Regions from separate parts of the Pseudescherichia sp. L3 genome, predicted to be linked through region 4. Evidence: predicted binding sites of a transcription regulator. Region 4 holds the regulator's gene; each other region holds the start of a gene.
The links. The regulator CRP, encoded in region 4, controls carbon source genes, mostly activating them, when cyclic AMP is high. The targets are predictions, from matches to a motif close to ATGTGANNNNNNTCACAT.

Region 1: the regulator CRP is predicted to act here: its motif matches at 3,412-3,429, upstream of pth (aminoacyl-tRNA hydrolase).
Region 2: the regulator CRP is predicted to act here: its motif matches at 2,888-2,905, upstream of aaeR (HTH-type transcriptional activator AaeR).
Region 3: the regulator CRP is predicted to act here: its motif matches at 3,183-3,200, upstream of NR795_RS05880 (enolase C-terminal domain-like protein).

Annotation. Positions count from the first base shown of each region.
Region 1 covers NZ_JANKYC010000001.1:1,663,087-1,668,885, forward strand. Annotated here, with positions in the region: gene prs (ribose-phosphate diphosphokinase) at 1-42, shown strand, start outside; gene dauA (C4-dicarboxylic acid transporter DauA) at 168-1,847, shown strand; gene NR795_RS08165 (MerR family transcriptional regulator) at 1,851-2,891, opposite strand; gene ychH (stress-induced protein YchH) at 3,054-3,329, opposite strand; gene pth (aminoacyl-tRNA hydrolase) at 3,603-4,187, shown strand; gene ychF (redox-regulated ATPase YchF) at 4,314-5,408, shown strand; gene NR795_RS08185 (DUF1795 domain-containing protein) at 5,660-5,799, shown strand, end outside.
Region 2 covers NZ_JANKYC010000004.1:35,968-41,766, forward strand. Annotated here, with positions in the region: gene yhdP (AsmA2 domain-containing protein YhdP) at 1-359, shown strand, start outside; gene tldD (metalloprotease TldD) at 450-1,895, shown strand; gene aaeR (HTH-type transcriptional activator AaeR) at 1,941-2,870, opposite strand; gene aaeX (p-hydroxybenzoic acid efflux pump operon protein AaeX) at 3,051-3,254, shown strand; gene aaeA (p-hydroxybenzoic acid efflux pump subunit AaeA) at 3,262-4,194, shown strand; gene aaeB (p-hydroxybenzoic acid efflux pump subunit AaeB) at 4,200-5,799, shown strand, end outside.
Region 3 covers NZ_JANKYC010000001.1:1,196,636-1,202,434, forward strand. Annotated here, with positions in the region: gene NR795_RS05870 (sugar transporter) at 1-967, opposite strand, end outside; gene NR795_RS05875 (GntR family transcriptional regulator) at 1,108-1,821, shown strand; gene NR795_RS05880 (enolase C-terminal domain-like protein) at 1,818-3,017, opposite strand; gene NR795_RS05885 (PTS transporter subunit EIIC) at 3,288-4,655, shown strand; gene NR795_RS05890 (L-lactate dehydrogenase) at 4,672-5,616, opposite strand; gene NR795_RS05895 (LysR family transcriptional regulator) at 5,706-5,799, opposite strand, start outside.
Region 4 covers NZ_JANKYC010000003.1:46,561-52,359, forward strand. Annotated here, with positions in the region: gene NR795_RS15570 (hydrolase) at 166-1,182, shown strand; gene NR795_RS15575 (YheU family protein) at 1,182-1,400, shown strand; gene NR795_RS15580 (phosphoribulokinase) at 1,454-2,323, shown strand; gene NR795_RS15585 (OsmC family protein) at 2,364-2,768, opposite strand; gene crp (cAMP-activated global transcriptional regulator CRP) at 3,077-3,709, shown strand; gene NR795_RS15595 (YccS/YhfK family putative transporter) at 3,761-5,799, shown strand, end outside.

The sequences.
Region 1 (5,799 bases), on a different contig from region 4:
ATCAGCAACGAAGAATCCATCTCCGCGATGTTTGAGCATTAATCGCGCTGTATACTAAAAACCCGCTTCGGCGGGTTTTTTTGTATCTGAAAACCATTTGTATGATGTATTCACGCATTATCTAACATTCATATGACGGATAATACGTGTATGAATGACTAGCCTTTATGAAGATGATGAACCTTTCAGAGATTTTACCCTTCCGCGCGCTAATCGATGCATGCTGGAAAGAGAGATATACCTTCCCACGTTTCACCCGCGACCTGGTGGCGGGCATTACCGTCGGCATCATTGCCATTCCACTGGCGATGGCGTTGGCTATCGGTAGCGGCGTCGCGCCGCAGTATGGCCTCTACACTTCGGCGGTGGCCGGGATTGTCATTGCCCTCTGCGGCGGCTCGCGCTTTAGCGTCTCCGGCCCTACGGCGGCATTTGTGGTGATCCTCTATCCCGTCTCCCAGCAGTTTGGTCTCGCGGGGCTGCTGGTGGCCACGCTTCTCTCCGGACTGTTTCTGATCCTCTTCGGCCTCGCCCGCTTTGGTCGCCTGATCGAGTACATTCCGCTCCCCGTCACGCTGGGCTTTACCGCCGGGATTGGCATCACCATCGGCACCATGCAGATAAAAGATTTTCTTGGGCTGCAGATGGCTCAGGTGCCAGAGCACTATTTGCAGAAGGTTGGCGCGCTGGTGATGGCGATGCCTACCCTTAACCTGGGGGATGCCGCCATCGGCGTGGTTACCCTTGGGGTGCTCATTCTCTGGCCGCGCCTCGGGATCCGCCTTCCAGGCCATCTTCCCGCCCTGCTGGCTGGCTGCGCGGTGATGGCGCTGGTTAAGCTGGCTGGCGTTGACGTGGCGACCATCGGATCGCGCTTTCACTATCTGCTGGCCGATGGTACCCAGGGCAGCGGTATTCCGCAGCTTCTGCCCCAGCTGGTGCTGCCGTGGCAGATGCCCGGCTCCTCGTTTACCCTGAGCTGGACCTCGGTGCAGGCGCTGCTGCCCGCCGCATTTTCCATGGCGATGCTTGGGGCAATTGAGTCTCTGCTTTGCGCGGTGGTGCTCGACGGCATGACCGGCACGCGGCACAAAGCCAATAACGAGCTGATCGGTCAGGGTCTGGGCAACCTGATCGCCCCCTTCTTCGGCGGCATTACCGCGACCGCGGCAATTGCCCGCTCGGCGGCCAACGTGCGCGCGGGCGCAACTTCGCCAGTGGCGGCGATTATCCACGCCCTGCTGGTGATCCTCGCCCTGCTGGCGCTCGCCCCCCTGCTCTCATGGCTGCCGCTGTCGGCAATGGCTGCCCTGCTGCTGATGGTAGCCTGGAACATGAGCGAAGCGCATAAGGTCGTTAACCTGCTGCGACGCGCACCGACGGATGACATCATGGTGATGCTGATGTGCATGTCGCTGACGGTGCTGTTTGATATGGTAATCGCTATCAGCGTCGGCATCGTGCTGGCATCGCTGCTCTTTATGCGCCGCATCGCCCGTATGACCCGCCTCGCGCCGGTTAACGTCGAGGTACCCGATGACGTCACCGTGCTGCGGGTCATTGGGCCGCTCTTCTTCGCCGCGGCCGACGGGCTGTTTACCGATCTGGAGTCACGGATTGCTGGCAAGCGAATCGTGGTGCTGAAGTGCGATGCGGTACCGGTGCTGGACGCAGGCGGACTGGATGCATTCCAGCGCTTTGTTAAACGGCTGCCGGAAGGCTGTGAGCTGCGGGTCAGCAACCTGGAGTTTCAGCCCCTGCGCACGATGGCGCGCGCAGGCGTGAAGCCGATTGCCGGGCGGCTGGCGTTCTACCCTGACCGGCAAGCGGCGCTGGCGGACCTGTAATAATTAGAATGCAGCGTATCGGCGCTGCATCATTACCCCAATCGCCTGCTGCAGCCAGGCCAGCACCTCAGGAGTCATCCAGGTCCCCTTCATCAGCAGCGGCTCCTGCTGCATAGCCACGCGGAATTTCTGCTGGGTAGCGGGATGATCCCCGGCGTAGGACTGGAAAAGCACCAGCCAGTTCTGCGCCAGCTGCTGGCCCTGCTCAGACGCAGGATCGCACTCCTCCCGCGTGGCCTGGTGCAGCTTCGCCACCAGCGGTGGCCATTCCATTAGCCGGTCAAAATAGTGCGCACGGGTAAAAGCCATCTCCTGCGGGGTAAGATAACGCTGCCAGATAGCCAGCTTGCTCTCTGCAAAGGCGCGGGTGATGTAGTCGATAATCTGCGGCGTAATGCCCGTCCGCTCGCGCATCTGCGGTTCCACGCTGTGCATCTCATTAAGCCGGGTCAGAAACTCCGGCTTGCCCGCCGTATCCTGCTCCAGTCGATCCATCCAGCGGATCGCCAGATCCATGGCGTTGGCATCGGTCTCGGTAATCTTTTGCGCCATCAGGGTCTGCGCTTCCTTGACCAGCGCCGCCCAGAGGGAGGCCAGTCGTTCGCCTTCGGCAGCGAACGGCAGCTGCTGTAGCTCTTCTTTGGTAAACCAGCGATCGTACATAGTCATTAACTCCAGAGTCTGTAGCCAGGACTCCAGATCCGGTTCGCTCTCATTTTCCAGCCCGGTACGCAGCATGCAAAGCTGGTCGCGTAGCGTATGGATGCTGCGCAGCTGCCTGTCCAGTAGCGCGATTTGTGCATCGAGCAGTTCGGGAAGTGAGAGCGTATCCTGCTCCAGAAAGTCCTTGATTTCGGCAAGCTCCAGCCCTGCTTTTGCCAGCGCCTGGATCATATGCAGGCGCTGTACATCCGCAAGGTTATAGAGCCGGTAGCCTGCCTCGCTTCTGGCGGAAGGCGGCAGCAACCCGGTTTGTTCGTAGTGATGTAACGTGCGAACGGTGATGCCAGCGCGTTTTGCCAGCTCGCCTACCTGAATTAACATTGCTGCTCCTTGTCCTAACCAGTAGCGCTACTCTGGGGCCTTACGTTACGTGAGGGTCAATGGACTCGCAAAAAAAATGTAAAAAAAACGACTCCCGAGAGTCGTTTAGTGTTGGGTAGGTCGGGTAAGCGCAGCGCCACCCGACAAAATTGCTGGTTATCATCAGCTATGCTTATGTTGATCCCGACGGCAGCGCTTGTCGTAGTGGCGCACCCACCAGTACTTGTCGCACACCTGCTCGTGGCCACCGATGCGTGCCCCTGCCAGCCAGAGAATAGCCCCCAGGAAGATGCTAAGAATGGCCCCGTGGGCGAAGTACTGCGGCAGGTTAAGCTGCGGAAGCTGATTTAAGATGGAGTAACCGACGCCAACGACCATCACCACTAACCCTAAACCCATAAGCGCATTACCGAGTCTCGATGCGTTTTTGCGTTTCATATGTCACCTCCGGCGTTGTGGGCTGAACGGGAAACATCCCCAATCCTTATGGATAAAGTATAGGCAGGGCCTCTTTGACAGGGTGCGGGCGGGATCACATTTATAAATATCTTATTCACAGAACTTTACATATAAACCGCTGAACTCAATCAACTTCTAATAGTTGTTTAAAGCAATTATTCCTGTTTTTATCTTTTAGCGGCAGAATTTTGTCAATGCCGGCGCTACCACGTAAACTACGCGCCAAAGAGTGAACTTTTCAGGAAAAGAGACGTGACGATTAAACTGATTGTCGGCCTTGCCAACCCGGGCGCAGAGTATGCGGCTACCCGTCATAACGCCGGGGCCTGGTATGTCGACCTGCTGGCCGAACGCTACCGCGCCCCGCTGCGGGAAGAGCCTAAATTCTTTGGCTTTACTTCACGTATTAACCTGGCGGGCGAAGATGTTCGCCTGCTGGTGCCGACAACCTTTATGAACCTCAGCGGTAAAGCCGTGGCGGCGATGGCAACCTTCTACCGTATCAACCCGGACGAGGTGCTGGTGGCCCACGACGAGCTGGATCTTCCTCCCGGCGTGGCAAAGTTTAAGCTGGGTGGCGGCCACGGCGGTCATAACGGCTTGAAAGATATCATCAGCAAGTTTGGCAATAACCCTAACTTTCACCGCTTACGCGTGGGAATTGGGCATCCGGGGGATAAAAACAAAGTTGTGGGCTTTGTACTGGGCAAACCGCCCGCCTCTGAGCAGAAGCTAATCGATGATGCCGTTGACGAAGCGGTGCGTTGCACCGAGCTGTGGCTGAAAGAGGATCTGGTCAAAGCGACCAATCGACTGCACGCGTTTAAGGCGCAGTAGCCCTGGGCGACGCCATTTTTGCCGCGCAGCGCGTCTGTAACGTGTATAATAGGCTAAGTTATTAACTTTTCAGCAATCTGTTTCATCTAACAGGTTGATTATCAAGATATTAAGGTGATGTAAACCATGGGATTCAAATGCGGTATCGTCGGCTTGCCGAACGTCGGTAAATCTACCCTGTTCAATGCGCTGACCAAGGCGGGCATCGAAGCTGCCAACTTCCCGTTCTGTACTATTGAACCGAATACCGGCGTGGTGCCGATGCCGGATCCGCGCCTCGATCAGCTGGCGGAGATCGTTAAGCCCCAGCGCATTCTGCCGACCACGATGGAGTTCGTTGACATCGCAGGCCTGGTCAAAGGCGCGTCCAAAGGTGAAGGCCTGGGTAACCAGTTCCTGACCAACATCCGTGAAACCGAAGCTATCGGTCACGTAGTGCGCTGCTTTGAGAACGACAACATCATCCACGTAAATAACAAAGTGGATCCCGCTGACGATATCGAGGTGATCAACACCGAGCTGGCGCTTTCCGACCTCGACACCTGCGAGCGCGCCCTGCATCGCGTGCAGAAACGAGCCAAAGGCGGCGATAAAGACGCAAAAGCGGAACAGGCCGCGCTGGAAAAATGCCTGCCGCAGCTGGAAAACGCTGGCATGCTGCGCGCGCTGAAAAACCTGACGGAAGAAGACAAGGCTGCCATTAAGTACTTGAGCTTCCTGACGCTGAAACCGACCATGTACATCGCTAACGTCAACGAAGACGGTTTTGAAAACAATCCGTACCTCGACAAAGTGCGTGAAATTGCTGCCGCAGAAGGTTCAGTTGTAGTTGCCGTCTGCGCCGCCGTGGAGTCTGACATTGCCGAGCTGGACGATGCCGACCGTGATGAATTTATGGCCGAGCTGGGTCTGGAAGAGCCGGGCCTGAACCGCGTTATTCGCGCTGGCTATGAACTGCTGAACCTGCAAACCTACTTCACCGCTGGTGTGAAAGAGGTTCGCGCCTGGACTATCCCGGTGGGCGCAACCGCCCCGCAGGCCGCAGGCAAGATCCACACCGATTTCGAGAAGGGCTTCATCCGTGCCCAGACCATCGCTTTCGAAGACTTTATTACCTATAAAGGCGAACAGGGTGCGAAAGAGGCCGGTAAGATGCGTGCCGAAGGCAAAGACTACATCGTGAAAGATGGCGATGTAATGAACTTCCTGTTCAACGTCTAACCTCTCCTGCTGCAAATAGGAATCCACGCTTCGGCGTGGATTTTTTTTCATCCCTATTAATAACTCCTCTAATAATCAGCCAGATAGTCTCAAGCTGTCTGAATTTTCAAATTTCAGCAACAACCCTGCCCTAAATCAAATTAACAGCGCGTAACTCCATCTTGTCGATTGAAATTTCCTGTCGGAGGTATTTAATGCCAGAGCATTAGAGACCTTCTACTTATCTGCAACATACGTCAGGGACGCGCTACATGTCGGAACTCAATTCATTCGGTCTGCTCAATGAAGGTCAGGTAACGCTTCCTGAAGGCTATCAGGATCGCACCGTCAATATCTTCACGTCCTTTGCTAAGGACGCCCCCTCATTCACCGTTTCCCGCGATAGTCTGGG
Region 2 (5,799 bases), on a different contig from region 4:
AAGGCTTTTACTTTGACTCTATCCGCAGCACGGCGTGGATCAAAGATGGCGTTCTGCATACCGACGATACGCTGGTGGACGGCCTTGAGGCGGATATCGCCATGAAGGGATCGGTCAATCTGGTGCGCCGGGAGCTGGACGTAGAGGCCGTCGTCGCCCCAGAGATCTCTGCCACCGTTGGCGTCGCGGCCGCGTTCGCCGTTAACCCGATCGTTGGCGCAGCGGTGTTTGCCGCCAGCAAGGTGCTGGGGCCGCTGTGGAGCAAGGTCTCTATTCTGCGCTACCACATCAGCGGCCCGATGGATAAACCGCAGATCAACGAAGTGCTGCGCCAGCCGCGAACCCCGCCCGCGAAATAGCAATGATTTGACGAGTTGAGCGAATTGCCTCACTCTCAATAGAGTGAAATTTATAACCGCAACGCGCGGCAACCTGAGAGTAGCAAAACGATGAGTTTGAACCTGGTTAGTGAACAATTACTCGCGGCAAACGGCCTGAGCCATCAGGATCTGTTTTCCATCCTCGGCCAGTTGGCCGAGCGCCGTCTCGACTACGGCGACCTCTATTTCCAGTCGAGCTATCACGAATCCTGGGTTTTAGAAGATAACATTATTAAAGATGGCTCCTACCATATCGACCAGGGCGTAGGCGTGCGTGCCGTCAGCGGCGAGAAGACCGGCTTTGCCTATGCCGATCAGATCAGTTTGCTGGCCCTGGAGCAGAGCGCCCAGGCTGCGCGCACCATCGTCCGCGACGCCGGTGATGGCCGGGTGCAGACCCTCGGTGCAGTTGAGCATAGCGCCCTTTATACCAGCGTCGATCCGCTTCAGGGCATGAGCCGTGAAGAGAAGCTGGACATCCTGCGCCGGGTTAACAACGTGGCCCGTGCTGCCGACAAGCGCGTGCAGGAAGTCACCGCCAGCCTGACCGGCGTCTATGAGCTGATCCTTGTGGCGGCCACCGACGGCACGCTGGCGGCGGACGTTCGCCCGCTGGTACGCCTGTCGGTCAGCGTACAGGTGGAAGATGACGGTAAACGCGAGCGCGGCTCCAGCGGCGGCGGCGGTCGTTTTGGCTACGAGTGGTTCCTCAGCGACGCTGACGGCGAAGCGCGGGCGGACGCCTGGGCCAAAGAGGCGGTACGCATGGCGCTGGTGAATCTCTCTGCGGTGGCGGCTCCGGCGGGTACCCTGCCGGTGGTGCTGGGCGCGGGCTGGCCGGGCGTGCTGCTGCACGAGGCGGTAGGTCACGGTCTGGAAGGGGACTTTAACCGTCGCGGCACCTCAGTGTTCAGTGGCCAGATGGGCGAGCTGGTGGCCTCCAAGCTGTGCACCGTGGTTGATGACGGCACCATGATGAACCGCCGTGGCTCAATCTCTATCGATGATGAAGGCACGCCGGGTCAGTACAACGTGCTGATCGAAAACGGTATCCTGAAAGGCTACATGCAGGACAAGCTCAACGCGCGCCTGATGGGCGTGGCACCGACCGGCAACGGCCGTCGTGAATCCTACGCGCATCTGCCGATGCCGCGTATGACCAACACCTATATGCTGGCCGGGAAATCGACTCCGCAGGAGATCATCGAGTCGGTGGAGTACGGGATCTTTGCCCCGAACTTTGGTGGCGGCCAGGTGGATATCACCTCTGGTAAGTTTGTCTTCTCTACCTCGGAAGCCTACCTGATTGAGAACGGCAAGGTGACGACGCCGGTGAAAGGGGCAACCCTGATCGGCTCCGGCATCGAAGCCATGCAGCAGATCTCCATGGTCGGCAACGATCTCAAGCTCGACAGCGGCGTCGGCGTCTGCGGTAAAGAGGGGCAGAGCCTGCCGGTGGGCGTCGGCCAGCCAACGCTGAAGGTAGACAACCTAACCGTCGGCGGCACGGCGTAAGGCCTGCTCGCCTCTTCCTGCCGGTGATAGCCGGCAGGAAATCCCTCACTTCTCTTTTGCGCGTCCGCGCATGGTCTGAAACACCTGCGACACCTCCACAAAGTAGTTTGTCAGCGCATCGATACAGACCTGCACCTTCAGCGGCAGCTTATCCTTCTCGGTATAGAGGGCATACACCGGACGCGGATCCGACTGGTAGCGCGGGAAGAGGATCTCCAGCGTGCCACGGTTGATCTCGTCGATCACCCACATCAGCGGGACGTAGGCCACCCCTGCGCCCACCGTCAGCCAGCGGGTCAGGGTCATGGGATCGTTGGTGACAAAGCGTCCCTGGGGAACGATCTTCGTCGACAGTCCCTCCGGGGCGATCAGCTCAAACTCATTGTCGGGGCGCACGCTATACTCAAGCCAGGAGTGATTAGCGAGATCGGCTGGCTTTTCAGGTACGCCGTACTGCGTCAGATAGCTTTTTGCGGCGCAGACCACCATCGGCATGGCCCCTAGACGCCGGGAGAAGAGACTCGAATCCTGTAGCGCGCCCACGCGGATCACCACGTCCAGCCCATCGGCAATCAGATCCGGGGCAGGGATCCCGGTGACCAGATCCACCGACAGGCCAGGGTAGTCGCGCAGCATCTCGGCGGTCATTTTGGCCAGCACGTTCTGCGCCATGGTAGACGAGCAGCCGATGCGCAGGGTACCGATAGGGGTATTGTTAAAGGCATAGAGCTGTTCATGCACGTCCTGCGCCTCGTGCAGCATCCGACGGCAGCCCTGGTAGTAGATCTTGCCCGCTTCGGTCAGGGCCAGGCTGCGGGTGCTGCGGTTGAGCAGCTTAACCTGCAGCTCGTCTTCCAGTCTGGCGACGATCTGGCTGATGGAGGAGACGCTCATCTGGAGTTGTCGGGCAGCGGCGGTGAACGATCCTAGCTCAACCACTTTGGCGAACACCGACATACGTTTTAATCTTTCCATTGTTCACTCTGGCTTAAAAGTGATTTAGATAACACAATATAGATAACAACATAACAGTTACGGTAAAATACTGTTAGCTAAGTAACAGACACGTCACTCTCGCCCGGCCTCTCCGGCCCTTATTCCTGCGGTGACGTGAATAATAAACCATCGCCTGCACGCTCTCTAATCAAGGTTAACATGAGTCTGTTTCCCGTTATCGTGGTCTTCGGCCTGTCGTTCCCGCCGATATTCTTCGAGCTACTGTTATCGCTGGCCCTCTTTTGGCTGGTGCGCCGCGTGCTGATCCCGACCGGGATCTACGATTTTGTCTGGCATCCAGCGCTGTTTAATACAGCTCTCTACTGCTGCCTGTTCTATTTATTGTCGCGCCTGTTCGTCTGAGGTTGATGTGAAAACGTTTATAAAAAATATCTCTCGTACCGCTATCACCGTGATTCTGGTGATACTGGCTTTCATCGCTATTTTTCGTGCCTGGGTCTACTACACCGAGTCGCCGTGGACGCGCGACGCCCGCTTTAGCGCCGACGTGGTGGCGATTGCCCCTGACGTCGCCGGGCTTATCACCGATGTGAAGGTCCATGATAACCAGCTGGTGCAGAAAGACCAGGTGCTGTTTACCATCGACCAGCCGCGCTACCAGAAAGCGCTGGAGGAGGCCGAGGCGGATGTCGCTTACTACCAGGCGCTGGCTACGGAAAAACGCCGGGAAGCCGGACGGCGTAATAAGCTCGGCATCCAGGCGATGTCCCGGGAAGAGATTGACCAGGCGAATAACGTCCTGCAAACCGTGCTTCACCAGCTGGCAAAAGCCGAAGCCACGCGCGATATGGCGAAGCTGGACCTGGAGCGCACGGTGATCCGCGCCCCGTCCGCCGGTTGGGTAACCAACCTTAACGTCTATACCGGCGAGTTTATCACCCGTGGTTCAACGGCGGTGGCGCTGGTAAAACATGACTCCTTCTACGTGCTGGCCTATATGGAAGAGACCAAGCTGGAGGGCGTGCGTCCCGGCTATCGCACCGAAATTACGCCGCTTGGCAGTAACCAGGTGCTGAAAGGCACGGTGGACAGCATCGCCGCCGGGGTGACCAACGCCAGCAGCAGCCGCGATGCCAAAGGGATGGCGACCATCGACTCTAACCTGGAGTGGGTCCGTCTGGCACAGCGCGTGCCGGTGCGTATCCGCCTCGACAGCCAGCCGGGCAACCTGTGGCCGGCGGGCACCACCGCGACGGTGGTGATCACCGGGGAGAAAGACCGGGACGCCAGCCAGGACTCCTTCTTCCGCAAGCTGGCCCACCGTCTGCGTGAGATGGGCTAAGCACGATGGGTATTTTCTCCATCGCCAACCAGCACGTGCGCTTTGCCATCAAGCTGGCCTGCGCCATTGTGCTGGCGCTGTTTGTTGGCTTCCACTTTAATCTTGAAACGCCGCGCTGGGCGGTGCTGACGGCAGCGATTGTGGCCGCTGGCCCGGCCTTTGCCGCCGGGGGCGAACCCTACTCGGGAGCGATCCGCTACCGGGGCATGCTGCGTATCGTCGGCACCTTTATCGGCTGCGTTGCTGCGCTGGTGATGATCATCGGCATGATCCGCGCCCCGCTGGTGATGCTGATGGTCTGCTGTCTGTGGGCGGGCTTCTGTACCTGGCTCTCCTCGCTGGTGCGGGTTGAGAACTCCTACGCGTGGGGCCTGTCGGGCTACACCGCGCTGATCATCGTCATTACCGTGCAGGCCGAACCGCTGCTGACCCCACAGTTTGCCGTTGAGCGCTGCAGCGAGATCGTCATCGGGATCGTTTGCGCTATCGTGGCCGATCTGCTCTTCTCGCCGCGCTCGGTGAAGCAAGAGATCGACCGTGAGCTGGACAGCCTGCTGTTGGCGCAGTACCAGCTGATGCAGCTCTGCGTGCAGAATGGCGACGGCGATGAGATGGATAAGGCCTGGGGGGCGCTGGTGCGGCGTACCAATGCCCTGGACGGGATGCGTACCAACCTCAATATGGAGTCGTCGCGCTGGACGCGGGCCAACCGCCGTCTGAAGGTGATCAATACCCTGTCGCTGACCCTGATTACCCAGGCGTGTGAGACCTGGCTGATGCAGCAGTCGCGCCCAGAGCTCGTCACCGATACGTTTCGGGAGCTGTTCGCCACGCCGGTAGAGACGGTGCAGGACGTGCATAAGCAGCTCAAGCGGATGCGCCGGGTACTTGCCTGGACCGGCGAGCACGACACGCCCATCACTATCTATAGCTGGGTCGGCGCAGCGACGCGCTTTCTGCTGCTTAAGCGCGGGGTAATTGGCAATACCCGCATCAGCGCGACCGAAGAGGAGGTGCTGCGCGCCGAGGCGGTGGTAAAAGCGGAGTCGGCAGAGCGGCACCATGCGATGGTTAACTTCTGGCGCACCACGCTCTCCTGTATGTTAGGGACCCTGTTCTGGCTCTGGACTGGCTGGACCTCTGGCAGCGGGGCGATGATCATGATTGCGGTGGTCACCTCGCTGGCGATGCGCCTGCCCAACCCGCGCATGGTGGCGATGGACTTTGTCTACGGCACGCTGGCGGCGCTGCCCATCGGGGCGTTCTATTTTCTGGTGGTGATGCCTGCCACCCAGCAAAGCATGCTGTTGCTGTGCATCAGCCTGGCGGTGCTGGCCTTCTTTATCGGCATTGAGGTGCAGAAGCGGCGTCTGGGATCGCTTGGGGCGCTGGCGAGCACCATCAACATCCTCGTGCTGGATAACCCGATGACCTTTGAGTTCAACCGCTTCCTCGACAGTGCGCTGGGGCAGATTGTCGGTTGCGTGCTGGCTCTGCTGGTGATCCTGCTGGTGCGGGATAACTCCCGGGCGCGCACCGGCCGCGTGCTGCTGAACCAGTTTGTTTCGGCGGCGGTCTCGGCGCTGACCACTAACACGGCACGGC
Region 3 (5,799 bases), on a different contig from region 4:
CCTTCACCTGCATACCGAGGCCGATGATCATAATCGCAATGCCCCAGAATACGCCGAGCACGGCGAGGTACGTTGTGCTGTGCGAGGCGGGGAGCATCAGCACCAGCGAGAGGGTCAGGACAGCAATGGCACCGCTCACCAGCGTCGACGCATGCAGGTTGCCCAGCTTGCCAAACAGGATGCTGCCGATGATCCCTGCGCCGCCAAGAATCAGCAGCAGGACGGTAGCGAAGCTGGCGCTCAGTCCCGCCACGTGCTGCACAAACGGCTCGATATAGCTATAGGCGGTGTAGTGCGCGGTTACCACCACTACCGTCAGCAGGTAGATGCTCATCAGCGCCGGGCGACGAACCAGCTGCGGCAGGCTTTTCAGCGAGCCGGAGTGTTCGCTTGGCAGCTTCGGCAGCAGCTTCGCCAGGCAGAGCAGGGTGATCAGCGCCCCAACGCCAATGATAAAGAAGGTAGTGCGCCAGCCGAAGTACTGCCCGACGATCCGGCCTATCGGCAGCCCGAGCACCATCGCCAGCGCCGTGCCGGTAGCCAGCAGGCTAAGCGCCTGGGCGCGCTTGCCCGGCGGTGCCACGCGAATGGCGAGCGAGGCGGTGATCGACCAGAAAATAGCATGCGCGAAGGCAATGCCAATCCGGCTTACGACCAGCACGGTAAAGTTCCACGCCAGGAAGGAGAGCACGTGGCTGGCAATAAACAGCACAAACAGTACGATCAGCAGCTTGCGCCGCTCTACCTGGCTGGTGAGCAGCATAAACGGCAGCGACAGCAGCGCCACAACCCAGGCATAGATAGTGAGCATAATGCCCACTTCCGGGGTTTGCATGCCGAAGCTATCGGCGATGTCAGAGAGCAGCCCGACAGGAACAAATTCAGTGGTATTGAAGATGAAAGCCGCAACGGCCAACGTCACGACGCGCAGCCACGCAACTTTGCGTGAAACAGTGTTCGTTGTCATAAGGTTATAGTAGTGTTGACGAGGGGAAAAGATGGGGCGATCTTAAAACGTTCACTGGCGAAAACACAACCATTTTGTGATTTAGATCTCATTTTAAACCCGTAGTAAGCACGCGTTTTTCCCTAACCTTGATGGACACCATGAAAAAACGGGAATTTATTACTCAGGATCTGCTTAGCAAGATCTTCCAGACGGCCAGCGAGCCGTTACATAAATTACCCGCCGAGCGCGAACTCGCCGAAGAGTATGGCGTTTCGCGCTACACCGTGCGGGAAGCCTTAAAAAAGCTGGTCAGCATCGGCATTATTCGTATCGTGCAGGGCTCGGGTATTTACGTCAGCGAAAACGCACGCAGCAATCCGCTGGTTTATAACTCCATCACCGAAAAACGCTTTGACCAAATGCGCTATCGCCTGCTCAGCCTGCATAAACGGCTGCCCAGCAAGGAGCAGCAGCAGGTATTTGGCATCGGGGAAAATGAGTGGCTATGGTACTTCTGCCGCCTGCGCTACGTGGACGATCGCTGCACGCAGATTGAAACCTCCAGCCTGCCGCTGGCGCGCTTTCCTGACCTCAATCAGCAGGCAATTGAAAGCTCACTGCAACGTTATGCGATCGGCAAAGGCCTGACGCTGTCCCACTTCCTCACCCACTATCAGGCGGTGGCGGTGGACAAAGCCCAGGCCGCGCTGCTGGGCTGCAAACGCGGCACGCCTGCCATGAAAATAACCAATCGCGGCATACTTTCCGGCAGCGAGGTGTGGATCTTAAGCGAGGTGATCGACATTCATTACGAATGTACCTACGTTACGCCGTTCAATGCCGACAACCTGCGCTTTCGCAGCGGCAGTTAAGGCGTGTGCATCGCCCCGTTGGGCAGGCGGCTTTGCGTCCATTCGTGTGGACGATAGACCAGCGGGAAACGCGCCAGCGCCGCTTCATCAACCTGTATACCCATGCCCGGACGATCGAGCGGATACATATACCCGCCCTCCGCCTGCGGTGCGTTGGGGAACACCGCCAGGGTATTCGCCTGCGGCGGAATGAACTCCTGAATCGCTGCGTTATGCAGGTGAATATTAAGATGGGTATTCACCGCCACGCCGACGGGGGTCATATCCGGCGGCCCATGCCACGCCAGCCGCACGCCAAAGGCCTGGCACAGCACCGCCAGCTTGAGCGCTGGGGTAATGCCGCCGATTTGCGACACATGGCAGCGAATAAAATCGATCTGCCGGTTAACGATCAAATCGTGCCACTCGGCCGGGTTGTTAAACAGCTCGCCCATCGCCAGCGGCACGCTGCTGTGCGCCCGGATCTGCGCTAACCAACCGCTCTGCTGCGGCGACACGATATCTTCCAAAAACCAGGGCTGATAAGGCTCCAGCGCCTTCGCCAGCTGAATCGCCTGCTGCGGAAAAAGCCGCTCATGCACGTCATGTAGAATATGAAAACGGTGGCCGTACTTCTCGCGCAGGGCTTTAAACATAGCGATAGTATTCGCCATGTATTCGTCCTGATCGTAATAGGCGCCCGCCGTGGGTTCGCGTGTAGCATGCAGATCCTGCGGCGTGCCGCCGTAAAAACCGAGCTGGCAGCGAATGTAGCGATAACCTTGTGAGAGCAGAGCGTCTACCTGCGGATAGAGTTCATCCATGCTTTCACCGGCAGCATGACTGTAAACCGCAATCGCGTCCTTCGATTTCCCCCCGAACAGCTGGTAGAGCGGCATGCCCGCCAGCTGGCCTTTGATATCCCACAGCGCCATATCCACGCCCGCGATAGCGTTGTTCATCACCGGACCATTTCGCCAGTAGGCGTTTACCTGCATCATCTGCCACAGATCTTCGATGTGGTTGCCATCGCGCCCCATCAACAGCGGTTTCAGGTACTCATCCACCATGGTTTTGACCGCCAGCGGCCGCTGCTGAAACGTGGCGCAGCCATAACCAACGATACTCTTATCGGTGGTGACTTTGACCAGCACCAGGTTGTGGCGATCGGGGCGGGTGATGAAACATTCAACGTTGGTGATTAAAGTGGGTGTCATGGTCGCTCCTGACGGCTGACTGAAAGCAGATTGCGGGGACTATTATTCCTGCTCTTATTTACCGATTTCCAGCACTTTATTTTGGTCCGTGCAGGGTTGGTAATTGATAAAAAAACCAGACCAATTCTACCTTATTGCTGCTCCCAGCACCTTTCTGTAAGGGTTATGTGAGCATTATCACTTTTTATTGGTCTGTTTATCGCTGCCGCCTTGTCGTAGACTTCTTCAGCATTGAACATGCCGTCACCAAGGCAGATAAGGAGCCAGCAAATGAGTAATCCAGCCATCATCAACGCGCTAATTCAAGGCGTTGGCGGTCGAGAAAATATCAATAAAGTCTGGCACTGCATGACCCGTCTGCGCTTCGATCTGGTGGATGAGGGGAAGATCAATCAACAGGCCGTGACCCAGCTTCCTGGCGTGCTGGGCGCACAGCTGCAAAGCGAGCAGTATCAGGTGATTATCGGCCCGCAGGTGAATCAGTGGTATCAACAGATCGGCGGCGAGGTAACCGCTGAGCCAACCGGCGAAGCGCCTGGCAAAGCCAAAAAAGGCTTAATCTCGCTGTTTATGGACACGGTGTCCGGCGTGTTTGGCCCTATCGTACCGGCTATCGCGGGTGCAGGGATGATCAAAGGCTTGCTGGCCGGTTTCATTGCCATGAATCTGCTGTCAGCAAAAAGCGACACCGTGATGGTGATCGATATGATCGCCAGCGGCGTGTTCTGGTTCCTGCCGTTTTTCCTTGCGGTATCCGCCGCCAAAATGTTTAAAACCAACGAATATTTAGCGGCAGCCGTGGTGGCCTGCCTGATGTATCCCTCCCTGATTGAGGCGGCTAAGCAGCTGTCGAGCGGTGCGCCGGGGGCGGTGCAGGCCTACTGGTTTGCCGGTGTGCTGCCGGTGTCGATATTCAACTACGCCTCCAGCGTCATTCCGGTCATCTTCTCGGTGCTGGCGCTGAGCTATATCCATCGCGCGGTGGATCGCGTCATGCCGGAGGTGCTGAGAACGGTGTTTACGCCGACGCTGACGCTGTTTATCACTGCGCTGGTGGCGTTAGTGGTGATTGGTCCGGTAGGCATCTGGCTGGGCAAAGGCCTGGCGTGGTGTATTCAGGGCCTGTTTGACACCTCATCGGTGCTGGCAGGGTTAATCGTGGGCGCGATCCGTCCGGTGGCGATCCTCACCGGCATGCACCATGCGATGACGCCTATTGCCCTGCAAAACTTCAGCGAACATGGCTACGACATGCTAATGCCGATGATGTGCATGGCAAACATGGCCATTGCCGGGGCGACCTTCGCTATCTGGTTCCAGAATCGTCATCGCGACGATCGCACCGTGACGCTGTCAGCGGCCATCTCCGCGCTGCTGGGCATCACTGAACCGGCGCTGTTTGGCGTACTGACTAAAGAGAAACGTGCGTTTATTGCCGCGACGATTGCCAGCAGCGTGGCGTCGGCGTTTATCGCTTTCTTTGGTGTGCGGCTGTTTGGCTACATTCTTTCCAGCATCTTCAGCCTGCCAGCCTACATCGGCCCGTGGTTCCCGTATGCCATCTCCGGCGTACTGATCTCGCTGGTAATGTCGTTTAGCCTGACGCTGCTGTTGGTGCGTCGTGGTGCGGCAGGCTAACGACAATCGACAACGATTAAGGCAGGCGGGCGATGTTTGCGGCAATGACGCTTGCCGAGTGTTGGAACTTCGCCTGCTCATCCTCAGCCAGCTGCAATTCGATAATCTGCTGGACGCCGTTCTGGGCCAGCACCGCCGGCACGCCGATGGCGATATTGTTCGCGCCATACTCTCCGTCAAGTACGCAGGAGATGGCTAACGCCCGGTGGCTGCCGGTGAAGATATTGCGGCAGATCTCGGCGATAGTCCCGGCAATGCCGTACTCGGTGCAGCCTTTACGGGCGTAGATATCAAAACCCTGACGGCGAACCTGCTCCGCCAGACGCTCACGATCTAACGCTTCACCGGTCTTGCGCCGGTAGACTTCGGCGATGGGTGAACCGTACACCGAAGAGTGAGACCAGACCGGAAACTGAGTATCGCCATGCTCACCAAGGATAAAGGCATCGATACTCTGTGCGCCAATATCCAGCGATTGGGCGAGAGAGCGGCGCAGACGGGTCGTATCCAGCCATACGCCGGTCCCAATCACCTGATTACGCGGCAGGCCAGAGAGTTTCCATACCTGCCAGGTGATAATGTCACACGGGTTGGTGGCGATCAGAAAGATGCCGTTGAAGCCGTTCGCCATCATCTGTGGCACGATCTTTTTGACGATTTTGGCCGTATTGGTCAGTTCGTCCAGCCGGGTCTGGCCGGGCTGGAGCGGCCCGCCGGAGACGGTGATCACCGCGATATCGACATCCGCGCACTCGCTGACGTCACGGGTAGAGATAGCCATCATCCCTGGCATATAGGCTGCTGCATCTGCCAGATCCTGGGCGTGTCCCTCGACGCGATCGCGGTTGAGATCGACCAGAATCAGCTCTTCGGCAATGTTCTGATTGAGCAGGGCGTAGGCAGCCGACGCACCGACGTTGCCGGTACCAATAATCATGACCTTACGGGCTTTGGTATTCATTATTTTTCCGTTAACCGTTAATGGCGACTGCTTAAAAATATCCCTTGCGGGTCAACGACGCAACATCCTGAAACATCTATTGTATTATCCTATGACGTCTGCGGTCGCTCTTGCAGCAGAGCGATAAACGCCTCCAGCGGGCGGCTCTTTGCGTCCCTACGCCATACTAGCCAGGTGGTCAGC
Region 4 (5,799 bases):
ATCATTAGCCTGAGAGTAACGATCAAAATAGGAATTTGTGATTCAGATCAGCCCAGAGGGGAGAAAAATGCGCTACGACAGGAGAGTAGTGACCCATTTTCATAAACATAATTGATTCGTGCAGGTATAGTATTCCGCAGATAACTGAAAAATAACTCGCACGACATGACCCAAATAACTCCCTTACTGCTTCCCGCTGCGGCGGAAGATAACGTTGAATTCCGCCCGATGCCGGGGGCAAGCAACCCGCATTTGCAGACCATGCTGCCGCGTATTTTGCGTCGCCGTCTGCAGTTCACCGCCCAGTGGCAGCGCCTTGAGCTTCCCGACGGCGACTTTGTCGATCTGGCGTGGAGCGAAGATCCGCAGCAGGCAAAAGATAAGCCCCGGCTGGTGGTATTCCACGGCCTGGAGGGCAGCCTGCACAGCCCCTATGCCCATGGATTAATTCACGCCGCCAGGCAGCGCGGCTGGCTCGGGGTGGTGATGCACTTTCGCGGCTGCAGCGGCGAGCCTAACCGCCTGAACCGCATCTATCACTCCGGCGAAACCGAAGACGGCAGCGCGTTCCTGCACTGGCTGCATAGTGAGCTGGGCCCGGCACCCACGGCGGCAGTAGGTTACTCCCTCGGCGGCAATATGCTTGGCTGCCTGCTGGCTAAAGCGGACGACAGCCTGCCGCTCAACGCGGCGGTGATTGTCTCGGCTCCGCTGGTGCTGGAGGCCTGTAGCCTCCATATGGACAAGGGTTTCACACGCGTCTACCAGCGCTACCTGCTGAACCTGCTGAAAGCCAACGCCACGCGCAAACTCAAGGCCTATCCCGGCTCCCTGCCGATCGATCTCGCCCAGCTCAAGCGCGTACGCCGCATCCGTGAGTTTGATGACCTGATCACGGCAAAGGCGCACGGGTTCGATGATGCCATCGACTACTACCGCCGAAGCAGCGCCATGCCGCTCCTGCCGCAGATCCGCAAGCCGACGCTGATTATCCATGCCAAAGACGATCCCTTTATGGATCACCACGTCATTCCCGCGGCGGGCCATTTACCCGCTAATATTGAGTATCAGTTGACCGAACATGGTGGCCACGTTGGCTTCGTTGGCGGCACGCTGCGCCGTCCAGAGATGTGGCTTGAAAAGCGCATCCCCGACTGGCTGGCACCCTATCTGGAGGCATAATGATTATTCCCTGGCAAGAGGTTCCACCCGAGACGCTCTACAGCCTGATTGAGAGCTTTGTCTTGCGCGAAGGCACCGATTATGGTGAACATGAGCGTTCGCTTGAGCAAAAGGTTGCCGACGTAAAGCGTCAGTTGGAGACGGGTGAGGCCGTGCTGGTGTGGTCAGAGCTACACGAGACGGTCAATATTATGCCCCGCAAACAGTTTCGCGAATAACGCTGCGTCAGGCGATCCGCCCTCTTCTGCTGTTTATCAGGGAGTCGTTCGCTATGTCAGCCAAACATCCGGTGATTGCTGTGACAGGTTCCAGCGGGGCAGGAACCACCACCACCAGCCTCGCCTTTCGTAAAATTTTTTCCCAACTCGGGCTACGCGCCGCCGAGGTGGAGGGCGATAGCTTCCACCGCTATACCCGTCCGGAGATGGATATGGCGATCCGCAAGGCGCGCGATGCCGGGCGACATATTAGCTACTTTGGCCCGGACGCCAACGACTTTGGCCTGCTGGAGCAGACCTTTATCGAATATGGTCACAACGGCACCGGGCAGGCGCGCAAGTATCTGCACACCTACGACGAAGCCGTGCCCTGGAACCAGGTGCCGGGTACCTTTACGCCGTGGCAGCCGCTGCCGGCACCCACCGACATTCTTTTTTACGAGGGATTGCACGGCGGCGTGGTGACGCCCCAGCACGACGTGGCGCGCCATGTGGATCTGCTGGTGGGGGTAGTGCCGATTATCAACCTGGAGTGGATCCAGAAGATGATCCGCGACACCAGCGAGCGCGGCCACTCCCGGGAGACGGTGATGGACTCGGTGGTGCGCTCGATGGATGACTATATCAACTTCATTACGCCGCAGTTCTCCCGCACCCACATCAACTTCCAGCGCGTCCCCACGGTCGACACCTCCAACCCCTTTGCGGCCAAAAATATTCCCTCGCTGGACGAGAGCTTTGTGGTGATCCACTTCCGCGATCTGGAGGGGATAGATTACCCCTGGCTGCTGGCGATGCTGCAAGGCTCATTTATCTCCCATATCAACACCCTGGTGGTGCCGGGGGGCAAAATGGGGCTGGCGATGGAGCTAATCATGCTGCCGCTGGTGCAGCGGCTGATGGAAGGCAAGAAGATTGAATAAGATAGTGCCCGGCGGCGCTACGCTAACCGGGCCTTTAACGTTACGCTTCAATCACTTCGTATGAATGGGTGATATTGACCGCTTTCTCCAGCATCAGCGCCACGGAGCAGTACTTCTCTGCCGAGAGATCCACCGCACGGGATACCGCCGCATCCTTCAGCTCTTTGCCGGTAACGATAAAGTGCAGGTTGATGTGGGTGAAGAGACGCGGTGCCTCTTCCCGGCGCTCGGAGGTCAGCTTCACTTCGCAATCGGACACGCTATGACGGCCTTTCTGCAGGATCGACACCACGTCGATGGCGCTGCATCCGCCTGCCGCCATCAGCACCATCTCCATCGGGCTGGGGGCTTTATCCCCGGAGTTGCCGTCCATTAACACCTGATGACCAGAGGCGGATTCGCCAAGGAACGTCAGCCCTTCAACCCATTTTACGCGTGCTTGCATTTTCATCACTCCAGAGTGGCAATTTTCCCGACAGATTACGCGCGCCGAGTAAAACGCGCAACGGAAGGCGACATGCATCAAGCTGAAGCGAGACACCAGGAGACACACGGCAAAAGCTATGCTAAAACAGTCAGGATGCTACGGTAATGTATTGACATTATGCAGGTATGCAGAGGACTTCAACCATTACAGGCCGCATGCCTATATTGACGGCCCCCTTCCCAGGATTCGGGAAGCATATGATTGCAACCCCAGCCGCCGGATCCGTCCCGCGACTGGCGCCAGCTTATAACAGAGGATAACCGCGCATGGTGCTTGGCAAACCACAAACAGACCCGACTCTCGAATGGTTCTTGTCTCATTGCCACATTCATAAGTACCCATCGAAGAGCACGCTGATTCACCAGGGTGAAAAAGCGGAAACGTTGTATTACATCGTCAAAGGCTCAGTGGCAGTGCTCATCAAGGACGAAGAAGGGAAAGAGATGATCCTCTCTTACCTGAACCAGGGAGACTTTATCGGTGAACTGGGCCTGTTTGAAGAGGGCCAGGAGCGCAGCGCATGGGTACGGGCGAAAACCGCCTGTGAAGTGGCCGAAATTTCCTATAAAAAATTCCGTCAGCTTATCCAGGTCAACCCGGATATTCTGATGCGCCTTTCGTCGCAGATGGCTCGCCGCCTGCAGGTCACCTCTGAGAAAGTGGGCAACCTTGCCTTCCTCGACGTGACCGGCCGTATCGCGCAGACCCTGCTGAACCTGGCTAAACAGCCGGACGCCATGACCCATCCGGACGGGATGCAGATCAAAATCACCCGCCAGGAGATCGGTCAGATCGTCGGCTGCTCCCGTGAAACCGTGGGCCGTATTCTGAAGATGCTGGAAGATCAGAACCTGATCTCCGCGCACGGCAAAACCATCGTCGTCTACGGAACACGTTAAGCTTTAAAAACGGCGTATCGCCTCGCGGACGCCGTTTTTGCTCTCCTCCTCATGTGGCGCAGGTTAATCTACCACCCCGAAGTTAACTACGCACTGCGGCAAACGCTGGTGCTGTGTCTTCCCGTGGCCATCGGCCTGGCGCTGGGTCATCTTCAGCATGGTCTACTGTTCTCGCTGGTGCCCGCCTGCTGCAACATTGCCGGTCTCGATACCCCACACAAACGCTTCTTTAAGCGCCTGATTATCGGCGGCTCGCTGTTTGCCGGCTGTAGCCTGGCGGTGCAGCTGCTGCTGGGGGCCAACGTTGCGCTCCCGCTGATCCTCGCCGGGCTGGCAATGCTGCTTGGCGTCACGGCGGAAATCAGTCCTCTACACGCGCGCCTGCTGCCCGCTTCGCTTATCGCCGCTATCTTTACCCTGAGCCTGGCGGGCAATATGCCGATCTGGGAGCCACTGCTCATCTACGCCCTTGGCACGCTCTGGTATGGGGCATTTAACTGGTTTTGGTTCTGGCTGTGGCGCGAGCAGCCCCTGCGCGAATCGTTAAGCCTGCTCTACCGCCAGCTCGCCGACTACTGCGAGGCGAAGTACAGCCTGCTGACGCAGCACGCCGATCCGGAGAAGGCCCTGCCACCGCTGCTGGCGCGTCAGCAAAAGGCGGTGGATCTCATCACCCAGTGCTATCAGCAGCTGCATATGCTCGCTGCCAACCAGCATAACGACTACAAACGTCTGCTGCGGGCGTTTCAGGTGGCGCTGGATCTGCAGGAGCACATCTCGGTAAGCCTGCACCAGCCGGAAGAGGTGCAGAAGCTGGTGGAGCGCAGCCACGCCGAAGCGGTGATCCGCTGGAATGCGCAGGTGGTCGCTGCCCGGCTTCGGGTACTGGCGGACGACATTCTGTATCATCGCTACCCGACCCGTTTCACCATGGAGAAGCAGATTGGCGCGCTGGAGAAGATCGCCCGCCAGCATCCGCAAAACCCGGTTGGGCAGTTCTGTGCCTGGCACTTTAGCCGTATCGCCCGGGTGCTGCGTACCCAGCGTCCGCTCTATAGCCGCGACCTGATGGCCGACCAGCAACGCCGCCAGCCGCTGTGGGAGGCGCTAAAAAGCTACCTGTCGCTGAAATCTCCGGCGCTGCGTAATGCTGCCCGCATCAGCGTCATGCTGAGTATCGCCAGCCTGATGGGCAGCGCCCTGCATCTGCCGAAGCCCTACTGGATCCTGATGACGGTACTGCTGGTCACGCAGAACGGCTACGGCGCTACCCGGGTACGTATTTTACACCGGGCGGCGGGCACGCTGGCAGGGTTAACGGTTGCCGGGGCTACCCTGCACTTCCATGTCCCGGAGGGGTATACGCTGCTGGGCATGCTGTTTATCACGCTGATCAGCTACCTGATTATTCGCAAGAGCTACGGCTGGGCGACGGTGGGGTTCACCATTACGGCGGTGTACTCGATTCAGATCCTGACCCTGAGCGGCGAGAACTTTATTGTCGCCCGGCTGATCGACACCCTGATTGGCTGCCTGATCGCCTTCGGCGGGATGGTCTGGCTCTGGCCGCAGTGGCAGAGCGGTCTGCTGCGCAAAAACGCCCATGATGCCATTGAGAAGGATCAGGATGCGATTCGCCTGATCCTCAGCGACGACCCGCAGCCGACGCCGCTGGCCTACCAGCGCATACGGGTCAACCAGGCGCACAACGCCCTCTTTAACTCGCTCAATCAGGCGATGCAGGAGCCGGGGTTCAATACCCACTATCTGGAAGATATGAAGCTCTGGGTGACCCATAGCCAGTTTATTGTCGAGCATATAAACGCCCTGACGACGCTGGCCCGTGAGCACACCATGCTGACGCCGGATCTGACCCAGCGCTATCTCGAGTCATGCGAAATTGCGCTTCAGCGCTGCCAGCAGCGGCTGGACTATGACGGGGCCGGGGCTTCCGGCGACGCGAATATTCTTGAAGCGCCGGAGACGCTCACCCAGGGTCCAATGAGCCCAATGGAGATGCATCTTCAGCGCATTATCGGGCATCTGAACAGCATGCACACCATCTCGTCGGTGGCATGGCGTCAGCGCCC